DNA from 4 places in the Reyranella humidisoli genome. Region 1 is predicted to be linked to each of the others. Evidence: riboswitches for the same ligand, from Rfam matches in the RefSeq annotation. Region 1 holds a riboswitch; each other region holds the start of a gene.
What was found. A riboswitch is a leader RNA that binds a small molecule or an ion and turns the genes downstream of it on or off. The one in region 1 is predicted to bind cobalamin.

Region 1 (3,783 bases):
GGGCGTGCAGATCGAGGGGCATCAGAACTCGATGCCTTCCTGCGCTTTCACGCCGGCGGCGAAATGGTGCTTCACGAGGGTCATCTCGGTCACGAGGTCGGCTGCCTCGATCAGCTCGGCCTTGGCGTTGCGGCCGGTGACGACGATGTGCTGGTCGGGACGGCGCGCCTTAAGGGCCTCGAGGACGGCGCCGATCTCGAGATGGTCGTAGCGCAGCGAGATGTTGAGTTCGTCGAGCACGATGAAGCGGATCGAGGGATCGGCCATCAGGTCGCGCGCCACGGACCAGGCCCGTTCGGCGGCCGCGACGTCGCGCGCGCGATCCTGCGTCTCCCAGGTGAAGCCCTCGCCCAGCGTATGCCATTGCACCTGATCGCCGAAGCGCTCGACGGCTGTGCGCTCGCCGGTCTGCCAGGCGCCCTTGCCGAACTGCACGACGCCGCACCGCAGTCCACGGCCGATGGCGCGCAGGAGAAGGCCGAAGGCGGCGGTCGATTTTCCCTTCCCCTTGCCGGTGTGGACGATCAACAGGCCCTTTTCGATGGTCTTGGCGGCGACTTCGGCGTCCTGCACGGCCTTCCGGTTGGCCATCTTGTTTTTATGCCGTGCGTCGTCGCTGATCTCGTTCGTCATGGACTTCGGCCCTTCGATGCAGTGGAATCGCCAATATCGGCTATAGTTTCACCGCCGATGCGGAATTGGATTGACGAGTTGTGCAGCTGCACCCTATCTGAGGTGCATGCGCGCCCCAAGCGAGGGCCAAAGACGGGACCAGGGAAGGTGATGCGGGTTTCCATCCGGCGGCTGGGCTTCTGGACGACGCTTGCGCTCGCGGTTCCGCGGTTGCCGGTCCTTGCCCACACGTTGGTGGAGGAGGAACTGCCCCGGACCTTCGCCGAGGGTTTCCTGCAGGGTGTCGGTCTCCCGGTCATCAGCGTCTATCACCTGGCTGCGATGATCGGCATCGGCATCCTGGTCGGCATCGCCGCCCGCGGCATCGTCCCGGTGCTTGTCTTCGGTGTCGCCGCCATCGCCGGCGTGGCGCTTCAGCTCAGCCCCTACGACATTCCCGCGGACGGCGCCTTCGTGGCTTTGACGACGATGCTGATCGGCGTGCTCATCCTGATCCGCCAGCCGATCAGCCCGAAGGTCGCGTCGGGCATCTTCGCCGTCGCAGGGCTCGTGCACGGCTATTCGCTGGGGGTGGTCCTGATCGGGGCGGATGCCTTGCCGATCGTCGCCAACGTCGCGGGCCTGCTCGTGGCGCAGACGGCGCTAGGCGTCGCTTCCTGTGCGCTCACGCTGGGTGTTAGCAAGTGGCCGGCGCAGCGGACCGCGCTGGTCGTCGCGGGGTCCCTGATCACCGCCGTGGGCGGCCTTGCCGCGATCCAGGCCGCGGGGCTGATCAGCTGACCGCCGCGCCTGCCGGGGCGACCGAATACCGTTGACGCGACTTCGCCCGGACCCCTATCAAGCACGTGACGGTGCCCCGCAAGGGGATCAAAAGGGAACACGGTGCCGGGCCTCGCGCCCCAATCCGAGGCTGCCCCCGCAACTGTGATTGGTGAGTCGAAGGCCTCGATACCACTGGGAAACCGGGAAGGTGGCCGAAGACGAAGAGCCGAGAGCCAGGAAACCTGCCGTCGAAACTGCCGCATCCGAGTCCTCGCGCGGGGAAGCACGAGGAACGAGGTCCACCCGACATCCGGCCTTGCCGGATGCGCGGGCTCCGTCGGAGACGGCATACCCCGAGGGCATGTGCCCTCATACGACGGAGACGATCATGAAGGCGGCGATCACGCGTTCGGGTTCCATTGCGTTGCTGTTGTCGATGGCGGCGACCGCGCCGGCCTTCGCCCACCATCCAATGGGCGGCCAGACGCCGCAGACCTTCATGAACGGTCTCCTGTCCGGCCTCGGCCATCCCATCATCGGCCTCGACCATCTGGCTGCGGTCGTCGGCGTCGGTATCCTCGCAGGCCTTGCCGCTCGCGGTATCGTGCCGGTCCTCGCCTTCAGCGCGGCCGTGATCGCGGGCGTCGTCGTGCATCTCGCGGGCATCGGCCTGCCGGCAGGTGAATTCCTCGTGGGCCTCAGCACGCTCGTCATCGGCGGCCTCGTGATCGTGCGCTCGAAGCTTTCGCCGGCATTGGCCGTCGCGCTGTTCGCCCTGGCTGGCCTCGTTCACGGCCATGCCCTGGGCGAGGCGATCGTCGGTGCCGAACCCACGCCGGTCGCCGCCTATCTCGCGGGCCTGTTCGTGGTCCAGTCGGCGCTCGCGGTCGCGGCCTATGCCCTGACGCTCGCGGTGATGAGCCGGCCGTCGCGGGCTCTCGGTGTCTCTGTCATGGGCGCGGTCGTGGCCGTGATCGGCGCTGCCGCCGCAACGGCCGCGACCCTCTAGGTCGAGGCGCATTCGCATGACTGCATCGACGCTCTACGTCTGCACGACCTGCCGCAGCAGCGCCGATGACGCGAATGCGCATCCCATGCGCGCCGGCGCACGGCTGCTGTCGGCGGCGCAGCGCGCGGCGGCAGAAGGTTATCCGCTCTCGCAGATCGTCGGCGTCGAGTGTCTCTCGAACTGCTCGCGTGGCTGCACGATCGCCGTCGGCGCGCCCGGCAAGTGGACTTACGTCATTGGCAACCTCGATGCCGAACAGCATGCGCCCGATATCCTCGCCTTCGCGCGTCAGCACAGCGCGCATGAAACCGGCGTCACGGTCTGGCGCGAGCGGCCCGAACACATCCGCAAGAACACCATCGCGCGCGTCCCGCCGATGAACCTCCGGGAGTCCTCATGAGCACGCTCGCCAAGGTGCCCTGCACCATCGTCACCGGCTTCCTCGGCGCGGGAAAGACGACGCTCGTCCGCCATGTGCTGGAGAATGCCGACCGTCGCCTCGCCGTGATCGTCAACGAGTTCGGCGATGTCGGCATCGACGGCGAGATCCTGAAGAGCTGCGGAGTCGAGAACTGTCCCGAGGATGCGATCGTCGAACTGGCCAACGGCTGCCTCTGCTGCACCGTCGCCGACGATTTCGTGCCCGCCCTCAAGAGCCTGCTCGACCGTCCCAATCCGCCCGAGCATATCGTGATCGAGACGTCGGGCCTCGCACTGCCGAAGCCGCTGGTGAAGGCCTTCAACTGGCCCGAGATCGCCTCGCGCGTCACCGTCGACGGCGTGATCGCCGTGGTGGACGGCGCGGCGGTGGCGGCCGGCCGGTTCGCCGACGATCCCGCGGCGGTGGCGCGCCAGCGCGCGGAGGATTCGTCGCTGGATCACGACAATCCCCTCGAGGAAGTGTTCGAGGACCAGATCCTTTGTGCCGACCTGATCCTGCTGAACAAGGCCGACCTGATGACGGACGCCGACCGGAAGGCGGTCATCGGCGAGATCGGCAAGGTCCTGCCGCGCGCGGTCGCGCTCGTGGAGACGCGCCACGGCCAGGTGCCGGTGAAGGTCCTGCTGGGTCTCGGCGCGGCGGCCGAAGCCGACCTCGCGGCGCGTCCCTCGCATCATGACCTCGAAGGCGAGCACGACCACGAGGATTTCGACACGTTCATCGTCGACCTGCCGGCCTACGCCTCGCCGCAGGCGCTGGTCGACCGCATGGTGAAGGCGGCCGAGGAACACGACGTGCTGCGCATGAAGGGCTTCGTCGAGGTCGACGGCAAGCCGATGCGCCTGCTGGTCCAGGGTGTCGGCGCGCGCATCCAGCACCAGTTCGACCGTCGCTGGCCCGACGGCGCGCCGCGGCGCGGCCGGCTGGTCGTGATCGG
Region 2 (3,783 bases), 3.3 Mb from region 1:
CGATACGCTCCTGCGCCGCCTTCAACGCCTGCTCCTGCACGAGCACCGTCTGGACGAGCAGATACGGTGCGGCCGGCTGTTGCGTCGCGAAGCCGTTGATGAACTGTTCGGCCTCCCGGTCGCGCGGCTGTGTTTCGAAGGGTTTCAGCCGATCGAACAATCCCGAGATCAGGTCGCGTTCCTGCTGCTGCATGACAAGGTCTCCCGCCGCCGGCGAACACCCGGGGCTCCGCCAACGTGGTTGTCCGCCAGCGGAGCGTCAAGGGTGGCGGTCAGTTGACCATTGCCTGGTAGACGAGGTCGCGCATCAGGTAGCGATAGCGCAGGCGTGCCTGCGGCGACTGCATCATGAAGATGACATACATGCGCTCGCGCGGGTCGTGCCAGAAATAGGTCCCGTAGGCGCCACCCCAGTAATAATCGTTAGGCGATCCCGGCAGGGGGTTGACGCCCTGCACGTTGCGAACGGCAAAACCCAGGCCGAAGCCCTGTCCCATCCTGGCACTGGGCTCCAGCGCCTCGAAGCGGAACATGTCGGCGCCCATCTTGATGTCGGGCGGCAGGGCGTCTGCGGTCATCAGGTCGATGGTCTTGCGCGAGACGAGGCGCACCCCGTCGAGCTGCCCACCGTTGGCGAACATCTGCAGGAAACGCGCATAATCGGCCGCGGTCGAGACCATGCCGCCGCCGCCCGAGCGCCAGGTGAACTTCTCGGTGATGTCCGGGATCGCCGGCAGTTCGTTCTTCGGCCCCTCCTTCATCGGCCTGGCGCCGCGCGCCTTCTTGTCGGCGCTGGCCTCGAAGGCGGTGTCGCCCATCTTCAGCGGCTTGGTGATGCGCTCCTCGATGAACTTGTCGAGTGGCATCCCGGAGGCGACCTCGACGACGCGGCCCAGCACGTCGGTCGACATCGAATATTCCCAAGTCGTGCCCGGCTGGTAGAGCAGCGCCAGCTTAGCCAGCTTGTCGGCCATCTCGGCATTGGTCTGGCTCCGGTCGGCGACCTTCATGTCGAGATAGGACTGCTTCACCGGGTTGGCGCCGACCGCGCCGTAGGTCAGGCCCGACGTATGGCGCATCAGGTCGTGCACCGTCATCGGCCGGAACTGCGGCTCGAGCACCATCTCGACCGTGCCGTCGTCCTTCTTCTTCGGCACCGCGACCTTGGTGTCGGCGAAGGCCGGGATGTAGGTCGACACCCGGTCGGCGAGGGTGAGCTTGCCCTCTTCCATCAGCATCATCGCCGCCAGCGTCACGATCGGCTTGGTCATCGAGGCGATGCGGAAAATCGTGTCGTTGGTCATCGCGACCTTGGCGTCCTTGTCGCGGAAGCCATAGGATTCGAACATCACGATCTTGCCGTTGCGGGCGATCAGCACGACCGCGCCCGGCAGCTCGTTGTTCTTGACGCCCTCGTTCAGGCGGTCGCTCAGCCGCTTCAGCCGGGTCGACAGGAAGCCGACTTCCTCGGGCGACTGGACCCTGGGAATGCCCTGCGCCCCGACCGGCAGGGCCGGCAGGGCCAAAATGACACCAAGCGCCGCCGCTGCGGCCAGACGAACCATCGACATTCCTCACTCTCCTCCCGGTCTTTGCGGCATCAAAGCAATTGACCGGCGCCCGGCGCAAGCCTAACGAGAGAATATCGACGGTCCTCCTTAACCGGAGGCGAACAGGGAATGCCGTGCCGCCTCCCAAAAGGCCAATCGGCAGCTGTACCCGCAGCTGTAAGCGGCGAGCGAACGCCCAAATGTCACTGGACGAAAGTCCGGGAAGACGGGCAGGAGCGTTGACCCGTGAGCCAGAAGACCTGCCGGCGATAGCGTCGCTCTTCCGATGGACGGGATGATCCAGCGGGACGGTCAACCGAGCGGTGACGCGCTTCGTGCGAACCGTTTGGGAGATCGTCGTGACGTCGATCCGTGGAATTATGCCTGCGCTTGTTTCGGACGCCGTTCCGGGCGATGGAGACTCAGGTCAATTGCAGCGATATGTCTCGGCCCTCCAATCGAACCCAGACCGTTGGGTGACTGCTCCTACGCCAACCCGCAACGTCTCCCTGCCCTTTCGCCGCGGCGGCTTCGGCAGCCTGTGCGAGGCGCTGGACTATGCCGCCCGGGGCGAGACGGGACTTAACTTCTTCGACGCCCGCGGGCGTCTGCTTAGCCCACTGTCCTACCGGCAGCTCCGCGAGGAAGCCCAGTCCTTCGCCCGCCGGCTGATCGGGGCCGGCCTCGAGCCCGGCGAGCGGCTGATCCTCGTGGCCGATACCTGGCCCGGCTTCTGCACCGCCTTCTTCGGCTGTCAATATGCAGGCATCGTGCCCGTACCTGTGCCGGTGCCGGTCGGATTCGGTGCCAAGGCCCAGTACATCTTCCAGCTCCGCAAGCAGATCGAGGCGTCCCAGGCCGTGGGCATCCTCGCGCCCGACGAGCTGGCCGAGTTCGCCCTGACCGCCGCCGAGGGTACGACCGCGCGGCTCGCCGGCCCGATGTCTCTTTTCAACGCGCTCCCTGAACCCGGAACGGAGCTTCGGCCGCTCGGACCGGGAATGGAATGCTACATCCAGTTCTCGTCGGGCAGCACGCGCGCGCCCCTGGGTGTGGATATCCGCCAGGACCGTCTGATGGCGAACATCGACGGATCGATCGCCGCCCAGGGCCTGGACGATGCCGATTCGGGCGTGAGCTGGCTGCCGCTCTACCACGACATGGGTCTGATCGGCTTCATCCTGGCGCCGATGTGCGCACAGCGAACAGTCGACCTTCTGGCGCCGCGCGACTTCGCCCGGCGGCCGATGCAGTGGCTTTCGCTAATCTCCCGCCGCCGCGCGACCATCACCTACAGCCCGAGCTTCGGCTATGACCTGCTCACACGGCGGGCCCAGACCGTGTCGGTGAACGATTTGGATCTGTCCAGCCTTCGCCTCGCGGGCATCGGGGCCGACATGATCCAGCTTCCGGTGCTCAGGCGATTTGCCGAGGCTTTCAAGGCGGCGGGCTTCGACGAGCGCGCCTTCATGCCGAGCTACGGCATGGCCGAGGTCTGCGTGGGCCTGAGCTTCACGCCACTGTTCAGCGGCGTGAAGGTCGACCGTTTCACCGATCCGCAATCGGGCCTGACGCGCGACTTCGTGGTCTGCGGCAAGGTCCTCCCCGGGCACTCGGTGGAAATCCGCGACGAGACCGGCGCGATACTGGGCGAACGAAGCGTCGGCCGCCTGTTCGTGCGCGGCCCCAGCGTCATGCCGGGCTATTTCCAGAAGCCCGAGGAGAGCGCGCGCGTTCTCAGCAACGGCTGGCTCGACACCGGCGATCTTGGCTACTGGCACAAGGATGAGCTGGTGATCACCGGCCGTGCCAAGGACCTGATCATCGTGAACGGACGCAACATCTGGCCGCAGGACATCGAATGGGCGGTCGAGTCGCTGCCCCAGATCCGCCGCGGCGACGCCTGCGCCTTCTCGGTGGACGGCGCCGATGCCGAATCGGTCGTCGTCGTCGTCGAAGCCCACCCGTCCGAACAGACCGAGCGGGACGCGCTGGTCGGAGACATCAAGCAGGCCGTCAAGGACGCGGTCGGCGTCGACGGCCGGGTCGTGCTCATCAAGCGCCAACCCGGCCTGCCGCGCACCTCGTCGGGCAAGCTCAGTCGCACGCACGCCAAGTCGAAGTTCATCGCGGGCGACTATTCGACCTGACGCACGTCCGGCTCCGGCCGGTCAGGTCATCGCGATGGGCCCGCCGTTCGAACCCGTCGCTCCGCGGATCGGCGCCGGAGAGA
Region 3 (3,783 bases), on a different contig from region 1:
TCCTGGGCCTTACGCGCTGGCCCGTCATCGCCCGGCTAGTGAGGGCCGAGACGCTGACGGTGCGCGGCTCGGACTTCGTGCGGGCCGCCGTCGCGGTCGGCACGCCCCCACTCGCCCTCGCGCTCCGTCACATCCTGCCGCACACCGCGCCGGCGGCGCTGTCGGCCGCGGGCATTGTGTTCGGTGGCGCCATCCTGGCCGAAGCCGCGCTCGCTTTCGTCGGCCTCGGCGACCCGTATCTCACCAGCTGGGGTCACCTCATCGCTACCGGCTTCACGTTCCTGACGCACGGCTGGTGGCTCTGGACCTTCCCGACGCTGGCACTGTGCGCGAGTTCAGCCCTGGTCGCCCTGCTGGCGGATAGCGCCGACGGACTGCCCCCCACAGGCAAGGACGCCTGACAATCGTGTCCCTCTCCCCCGATCGGGAGAGAGGTCAGCCTGCCAACGCCTCAGAACCTCGCCTTCACGCCAAAGAAGGCCTGGAAGTACGGCGCCTGGAAGCCTTCCGGCTCCTCGTACACCTGGTTCAGCACGTTCTCGGCGCGGGCGAACAGCTGGACCGACGGGACCACGTCGTACTGCGCGGTGATGCGCACCAGCGTGTAGGGCGACGGGATCATCAGCGCGCCGGTGGTGGCGTTGAAATCATAGCGGCTGTTGACCTGCAGCACGCCGATGCCGAACAGCGTGTTCTCCCACGGCCGGAACTGGGCACGGATGTTGAAGATGTCGCCCGGACGGCGCACCAGCGGCAGGTTGGCGTCGACGTTGCGCGCGATGGTCTGGGTGTAGTCGAGATACAGGTCGAACCACTTCACGGGGCTGATCTGCACGAAGGCCTCGAAGCCCTCGCTCTGGGCGTTGGCGACGTTCTGCAGCGTCAGGAACGGCGGCGGGCACTGGATCAGGTTCGAGTAGGTGTTGAAGAAGTAGGTGACGCCCGCCTTCACCTTGCGGTCGAACAGGCCCTGCTCGACGCCGACTTCGTAGCCGCGGCTGTATTCCGGCTGGATGCTGCGGTTGCCGCCGCACAACGGGCCGGGGCCGTAGAGTTCGAACAGCGACGGCGCCTTGAAGGCGGTTCCGTAGGAGGCCTTGATTTTGGTGTCGGTCGGCGCCCACAGGTAGGACGCGCCAGCGCGCCACGTACCCACGGTGCCGAAGGTGTCGTTCATATCGACGCGGCCGCCGACGTTGAGGTTGAAGCCCTCGAACGGGTTGAGGCGCAACTGGCCGTATAGGCCGGTCTGGGCCATCGTGCCCCACGCCTCGGTGAACGGCGTAAACGAGCCGATCGTGTTGCTGTAGGCCCATTGCCGGTCGTAATCGACGCCGGCGACGACCTCGACCTGCTCGCTGACCTTGATCAGGTTCTTGAAATCCGCCTGCAGGCGACGTCCGTTGAACCAGCTGTCGAGGTTGAACGGCAGCAGATTCTGCGGGCTGGCATAGTCGAGGTCGTGCCGCGTGATGGTGCTGTAGTTAATGCCGATGACCGGCTTCCAGCGGCCGTCGAAGTAATTGCCCTCGATCTCGCCGCGCGTGAAAAACTGCGAGGTGTAGCCGTTGGCCATCGGATCTTCCTGGCCGACCTGGTCGTAGTTCAGCTTGGTGTCGATGTAGCGGGCGAAGAAGTTGAACTGCGTATTCTCGTTGATCTCGTAACCCAGCCGCGCCGCCAGGGTGATGTTGCGGTAGGGATCGATGTCGACGAAGCCGCCGTTGGGCGTGAAGCGGGCCGGCACTGGCGTGTCGTTGGGGCTGAACGTGCCGGCGAAGGTCAGGTTGTAGTTGAACTTGCCCTCGCTGCCGCGAACGTAGGCGCCACTGTTGCTCTGCAGGCGTGTGCCGAGTTCCGTGAAGGCCGCGCCGTTCATCTTGCCCTGGCCGGCCTTGGTGACGAGGTTGATGACGCCGCCGATCGCCTGGCTGCCGTACATCGTCGACATCGGGCCGCGCACGACTTCGATGCGGTCGAGGTTCTCGGTCAGCAGATGCGCAAAGTCGGGCGCACCGTTGGCGCTCGACGGATCGTTGGCGGTGATGCCGTCGATCAGTACCAGCACCTGGTTCGAGTTGGAGCCGCGCACGAAGACCGAGGTCTGGCCGCCGGGGCCGCCCGACTGCTGCACGGAAACGCCGGGGATAGTCTTCAGCACCTCCCCCGCCGTGCGGAGCTGGCGGCGCTGCATCTCCTCCTGCATCACGACGGTGTAGCTCGACGTCACCTTGTCGGGATCGGTCGGGAAGCGGTCGGCCGTCACGACCGTGGTGGGCATCATGCCCGCCGGTTCGGTCTGCGCGAGCGCAGCCGACGGGGCCAGCAGCGAAAAGAACAAGGCGATACGACGAAACGGCGTCATCAGACGGTCTCCCAAAAGCAGCCACGCAAACAGCGCGTCACCGCTCGGTTGACCGTCCCGTTGGAACATCCCGTCCATCGGAAGAGCGACGCTATCGCCGGCAGGTCTTCTGGCTCGCGGGTCGCTGCGCCTGCCCGCCTTCCCGAACCGAAGTTCAGTGGCTTGTTGGACAGTCGCTAACCGCTCACAGCTGCGGGTACAGCCGCCGATTTGTCCGGACGGACATCACGGCGTTCCCTCTTGGCCTCCTGTTAGGGAGGACCGGCAATGTCTCCATTATCCCTTCGCGTCTGTAGAACGTCAAGATTCTGCCGCAATTCGGCGCGGCGCGACTCGCGGCGTGCAGCGTGCGAAGGCGTCGCCTACTCGTAGAGATAACCGACCGGCGGTCCGTCGGTGCGCAGCGGGCGCAGCGCTTGCGCCGTGATGATCTGCCCGGCCAGCCCGTCGATCTCGTCGCGCTGCGTCGGCGACCACTTCCGCAGATTGTCTATCCCCTTCAGCAGGCCAAGCCGCAGCAGCTGCGTGTTCTCGCCCACGCCGACCAGGTCGACCGACTGTCCGCCCGCCGTCACCGTATCGCCGGCAGACAGTTCCAGCAGTTTGCCGGCGCGATCCCTGAACGACGCGGTTCCGCGGATGACGCGATAGACGGCGACTTCGCCCTTCGCGAGATCCGAGACGGTGGCAACGCCGGTCGAGCTCTTGGGCAGGAGCGACTGACCCGCGGGATCGGTGGCGATGATGTGGCCCACCGCGAGATGTCCGCTGGGACTCTCGATCTCGAGGTCGCGCACATGAACCGCAGACGGCGCCTTGACCGGACCACCCGGCAGATCGTCGACGAGTTTGCGGTAGAGCGAGCCCAGCGCCAGCGGATCCTGATACCAGAACCCGGCGTCGATCGGGCGGTCATGCACGGGATGCCCCCAGGCCGTGCGCGACGTGTCGGCTTCGACGATCTGGTCCGCCGCCACGACCGTCGGGTTGGGGAACGTCGCCGGTTCGGTGATGAACGCCTCGAGGAACTTGCCCGAGTAGCCCATGGAGAGCGCATCAGGTACCGCCGTCTGCGGCGTCTTCAGGTTCTCGTCCGTCGGCAGGCCCGACCATGTGTAGAAGAGCTGACGATGCACGATCGCGCTCTGCATGATCACGGCGCCGGGGCCGACATAGTGGATCTTGCCGTCATAGTCGAAGGTGAACACGCCCGACGTCACCAGGACGAACTGGAAGCCTCCCGGTGGCAGATGCATGTGGAAGTCGGTGGGTCCGGTGTCCTGGCGATAGATCGGCAGGTTCGTTGCGACCTCCTGCAACAGGAAGGCATCGTTGTTGGCGCGCAGTCCGTGGGTCGCGACGTTGTAGAGCGCCTGCGGGCGATAGATCGCGTCGTAGGCCGCCTCCCGGTCGCGATC
Region 4 (3,783 bases), 790 kb from region 1:
GGTGGCGGCACCGACCATCAGACCGACGCCCAGTGTGAGCCTGAGGCCCAGTGACTTCGTCTCGACGCCCAGGCTGCGCGCGGTATCCTCGCCCAGCGACAGCGCGTCGAGCCAGCGGCCGGCGCCGAGGACGATCGCGGCACCGGCGATCATGAAGGGCGCAGCGATCGCGAGGTAACGCAGGTCGCGGTCGACGATGGAGCCGGCGAGCCAGAGGGAGATTTCCTGGTAGGCGAAGGGATTGGGCGACATCGCCAGCACCAGCGAGATCAGGGCCGCGGCGATGGCATTGATGGCAACGCCCATCAGCAGCAGAGATACCGTGCCGGTGCCCGACCGGACCGCGCCCATCAGCAGGGCGACCGCGATGCCCGCGCCGGCGATCCCGGCCAGCGGCAGGGCCAGGACGAAGGCCGCGGCGAGACCGCTGTAGAAGGCGCAGACCGCGGCGAAGCCGGCACAGGCCGAAACCCCGATCACGCCCGGCTCGGCCAGCGGGTTGCGCAGCCAGCCCTGCAGCACCGCGCCGCTGAGACCCAGCACACCGCCGATCAGAAGGCCGAGCGTCGCACGCGGCACGCGCAGTTCCCAGACGATGGCCCAGCCGACCTCGTTGCCCAGCCGCCACGGCCACCAGGCCGGACCGACGGCGAGCGACAGGAGATAGAGCGCCACGACCAGCAGGATGAGCCAGCGGTTCACGGCCGCGCCGCCGCGAGCAGGCGGATCGCCTCGAAATTCTCCGGCCCGGCGCAGATCGAATATTTGATCGGCAGGGACACGAGCCGGGTCTTTCCCGCGAGGGCGAGCAGCGCGTGATGGTCGACGAACTCGGTCGCGCGCGCGGGATTGGCGTTGGCCGCACCGTCGAGGACCAGCAAGCCCGGCTGGTTGACGAGCACCTCCTCAAGCGCGATGCGGCCATAGGCCGGGATGCCCAGCCCGGCGGCGAGATTGCGGAAGCCGGCGACACGCAGCAGCTCGTCCATCAGGCTGCCCTTCCCGGCGGTGCCGCGATTGGCCTGAAGCGTGATCGCCGTGGCGATGGGCGCACCGTTCCAGGTGAGCTGGCGCTTCTGCTCGCGCATGTCGGCGATCAGGCCTTTGCCGATCTCCTCGCGGCCCATCGCGATGGCCATGCTCTCGATGATGCTCTCGGCGTCATCGATCGAGGCGCCCCACTTCACTTCGAGCATGCGGATACCGGCGATGCGCAGCAGGCGCTTCAGCGTCGCGTGCGAATCGCGGTCGAAAATCACGAGGTCCGGTCGCAGGGTGAGGATCGATTCGACGGTCGCCCGCACCGTGGGAATGGACGCGGCACGATCTGCCAGCACCGAGATACGGGGATCGCGCGACAGGTAGCTCACGCCGACGAGCTGGCCTGGTGCCGCGAGGCGCATCGCCATCTGGTCGAGGCAGAGGTTCACCGTCACGACGCGCTGCGGTGTCTGCGCGGTAACTGCACCGACAGTGAAAAGCAGGAAAAGTACACCGATCAGTGTACAGCGGAGAGTCATCGGACACGCCAGTCGGCCAGGCGGCGGGAGTCGGGCGTCCAGTCGACCCATGCGATCCGTGGTTCGGCAGACGCATGAGAGAAAGCGACCGTGCCGTCGACCGCCGCGAGCGAACAGGCCGCGTTGAAGTCGAGCACGTCATGGCCGGTGCGGTTGCAGACGAGGACCGGCCTGCCGGTGCTGGAGGAAGCGCGTTCCCATTCGCCGTTGGGCCCGTGCAGGCCCGGCGCCCACGCGGCCGAGGAGAGATGCAGGTCGACACCAAGCGCCGCGGTCTCGTCGATCAGGCGCTTTGAATACATGTCGGCGCAGACGAAGAAGCCGACGCGGCCGATGCCGTCGATCGGGATCACTGTCGGCCGATCGCCCGGTGTCGACCAGGACTCGGAGCCGACACGCAGCGCGTTGATCTTGCGATGCCGGCCGGTCACGGCGCCGTCGGGCGCGAAGACCACCATGCTGTTGAACAGCGCATCGGGCGTGGCTTCCGGCGTGCCCAGCACCAGTGTCGCGCCAGTCTCGCGCGCGAGTGCGCCAGCCCAGGCGAACAACTCGTCTTGACCCTCGGCGATCCAGCCGGTGCCTAAAAGGTCGCGGAAGCCGTACCCGCTCACCGCAAGTTCCGGCGTCACGATGAGGCGCGCACCGTTGGCGGCGGCCTGGCGCACGGCCTGTTCGATGGCCTGCCGGTTGGCCGCGATCTCGCCGGGACGCGGCGCGAGATGGAGGAGCGCGATGGTGGCGGTCGAGGTGGCGGTGGCGTTGGTCACGGCGGACAAGGCTACGCCACCGGCCATGACTTGCAGCAAGTTTCGACGGATCGGCGTCAACGACGGATCTCCCCAACGGTTCGCACGAAGCGCGTCACCGCTCGGTTGACCGTCCCGCTGGATCATCCCGTCCATCGGAAGAGCGACGCTATCGCCGGCAGGTCTTCTGGCTCGCGGGTCAAAGCTCCTGCCCGTCTTCCCGGACTTTCGTCCAGTGACATGTGGGCTCTCGCTCGCCGCTCACAGCTGCGGGTACAGCTGCCGATTGGCCTTTTGGGGGCGGCACGGCATTCCCTGTTCGCCTCCGGTTAGGGAGGACCGTCGATCCCAACCCCGTAAGGCAAGCGCCTTCCGGCCGTCAAGACGAGGTGCCGAGCGACTTGTGTGCGGTGGAGCCGATTTCCGGCGGTCGGAGCCGGCGCCTGCGATAGACTGGCGGTATGACTAGGATATTGCTGACCCGCCACGGTCACGTCGACGGCATTCGTCCCGCGCGCTTTCGCGGTCGCGCGGAGCTGCCGCTGACGGCGCGGGGACTGGCGCAGGCCGACGCTTTGGCCAGGCGCATCGCCGGACGCTGGAAGCCGTCTGCCGTCTATACGAGCGCGATGCAGCGATGCATCGTGACCGGTCGTCGGGTTGCAGAGATGTGTGGGATTCGCGCATCGGTTCATGGGGGTCTGGGCGACATCGACTACGGCGCCTGGCAGATGCGCACGCATGAGGAGGTCGCGCAGGAAGCGCCCGACGCCTATCGGCTGTGGCGGCAGGCGCCGCATCTCCTGCGCTTTCCCGGCGGCGAGTCGTTGCAGGACGTCGTGGCGCGGACGGCGGACGCGCTGCGCCTCGTGATGGCACAGCACGGCAGCGAGACGGTCGTGCTGGTCGGTCATGACAGCGTGAACCGCGCGCTGCTGCTTCAGCTCCTCGACCAGCCGCTCTCGGCCTACTGGAAACTGGCGCAGGATCCGTGCGGCTTGAGCGAGATCGAGATCTCCGGCGCGGGGGACGTGCGGGTCGGCTTCCTGAACGACACGAGCCATCTCGAGGGAATCGTCTAGGCCGGCCTGAGGATAACTGGACCATAGCCGACCGGGCGGCGTAAAAGGCCGGCCATGCGGGCCTTTTCATACGACGTGATCGTGGTGGGCGGTGGCCATGCCGGCTGTGAGGCCGCGGCCGCAGCGGCGCGGATGGGTGCGCGCACTCTGCTCCTCACCCACCGGGTCGAGACGATCGGCGAGATGTCGTGCAATCCGGCGATCGGCGGACTGGGCAAGGGCCATCTGGTCCGCGAGATCGATGCGCTGGATGGCATCATGGGCCGGGCCATCGACCGGGGCGGTATCCAGTTCCGCACCCTCAATCTTTCCAAGGGCCCCGCGGTGCGTGGACCGCGTGCCCAGGCCGACCGCAAGCTGTACAGGCAGGCCGTTCAGGACCTGCTGGCCGAGCAGGCCGGGCTCGAAATCCGCGCCGATTCGGTTGCAGAT

Region 2: linked by a shared signal. The riboswitch ahead of KQ910_RS17865 (fatty acyl-AMP ligase) and the one ahead of KQ910_RS02090 (HupE/UreJ family protein) in region 1 are both predicted to bind cobalamin.
Region 3: linked by a shared signal. The riboswitch ahead of KQ910_RS26330 (TonB-dependent receptor plug domain-containing protein) and the one ahead of KQ910_RS02090 (HupE/UreJ family protein) in region 1 are both predicted to bind cobalamin.
Region 4: linked by a shared signal. The riboswitch ahead of KQ910_RS05890 (carbon-nitrogen hydrolase family protein) and the one ahead of KQ910_RS02090 (HupE/UreJ family protein) in region 1 are both predicted to bind cobalamin.

Annotation. Positions count from the first base shown of each region.
Region 1 is NZ_JAHOPB010000001.1:422,465-426,247, reverse strand. It holds gene cobO (cob(I)yrinic acid a,c-diamide adenosyltransferase) at 22-633, opposite strand; gene KQ910_RS02095 (HupE/UreJ family protein) at 784-1,413, shown strand; cobalamin riboswitch at 1,466-1,659, shown strand; gene KQ910_RS02090 (HupE/UreJ family protein) at 1,784-2,404, shown strand; gene KQ910_RS02085 (DUF1636 family protein) at 2,421-2,804, shown strand; gene cobW (cobalamin biosynthesis protein CobW) at 2,801-3,783, shown strand, end outside.
Region 2 is NZ_JAHOPB010000001.1:3,696,501-3,700,283, reverse strand. It holds gene KQ910_RS17875 (DUF2076 domain-containing protein) at 1-193, opposite strand, end outside; gene KQ910_RS17870 (serine hydrolase domain-containing protein) at 273-1,571, opposite strand; cobalamin riboswitch at 1,633-1,832, shown strand; gene KQ910_RS17865 (fatty acyl-AMP ligase) at 2,027-3,700, shown strand; gene KQ910_RS17860 (cyclase family protein) at 3,722-3,783, opposite strand, start outside.
Region 3 is NZ_JAHOPB010000004.1:121,581-125,363, reverse strand. It holds gene KQ910_RS26335 (ABC transporter permease) at 1-401, shown strand, start outside; gene KQ910_RS26330 (TonB-dependent receptor plug domain-containing protein) at 452-2,365, opposite strand; cobalamin riboswitch at 2,448-2,646, opposite strand; gene KQ910_RS26325 (cupin domain-containing protein) at 2,728-3,783, opposite strand, start outside.
Region 4 is NZ_JAHOPB010000001.1:1,213,546-1,217,328, forward strand. It holds gene KQ910_RS05880 (FecCD family ABC transporter permease) at 1-702, opposite strand, end outside; gene KQ910_RS05885 (ABC transporter substrate-binding protein) at 699-1,520, opposite strand; gene KQ910_RS05890 (carbon-nitrogen hydrolase family protein) at 1,517-2,290, opposite strand; cobalamin riboswitch at 2,430-2,628, opposite strand; gene KQ910_RS05895 (histidine phosphatase family protein) at 2,731-3,351, shown strand; gene mnmG (tRNA uridine-5-carboxymethylaminomethyl(34) synthesis enzyme MnmG) at 3,406-3,783, shown strand, end outside.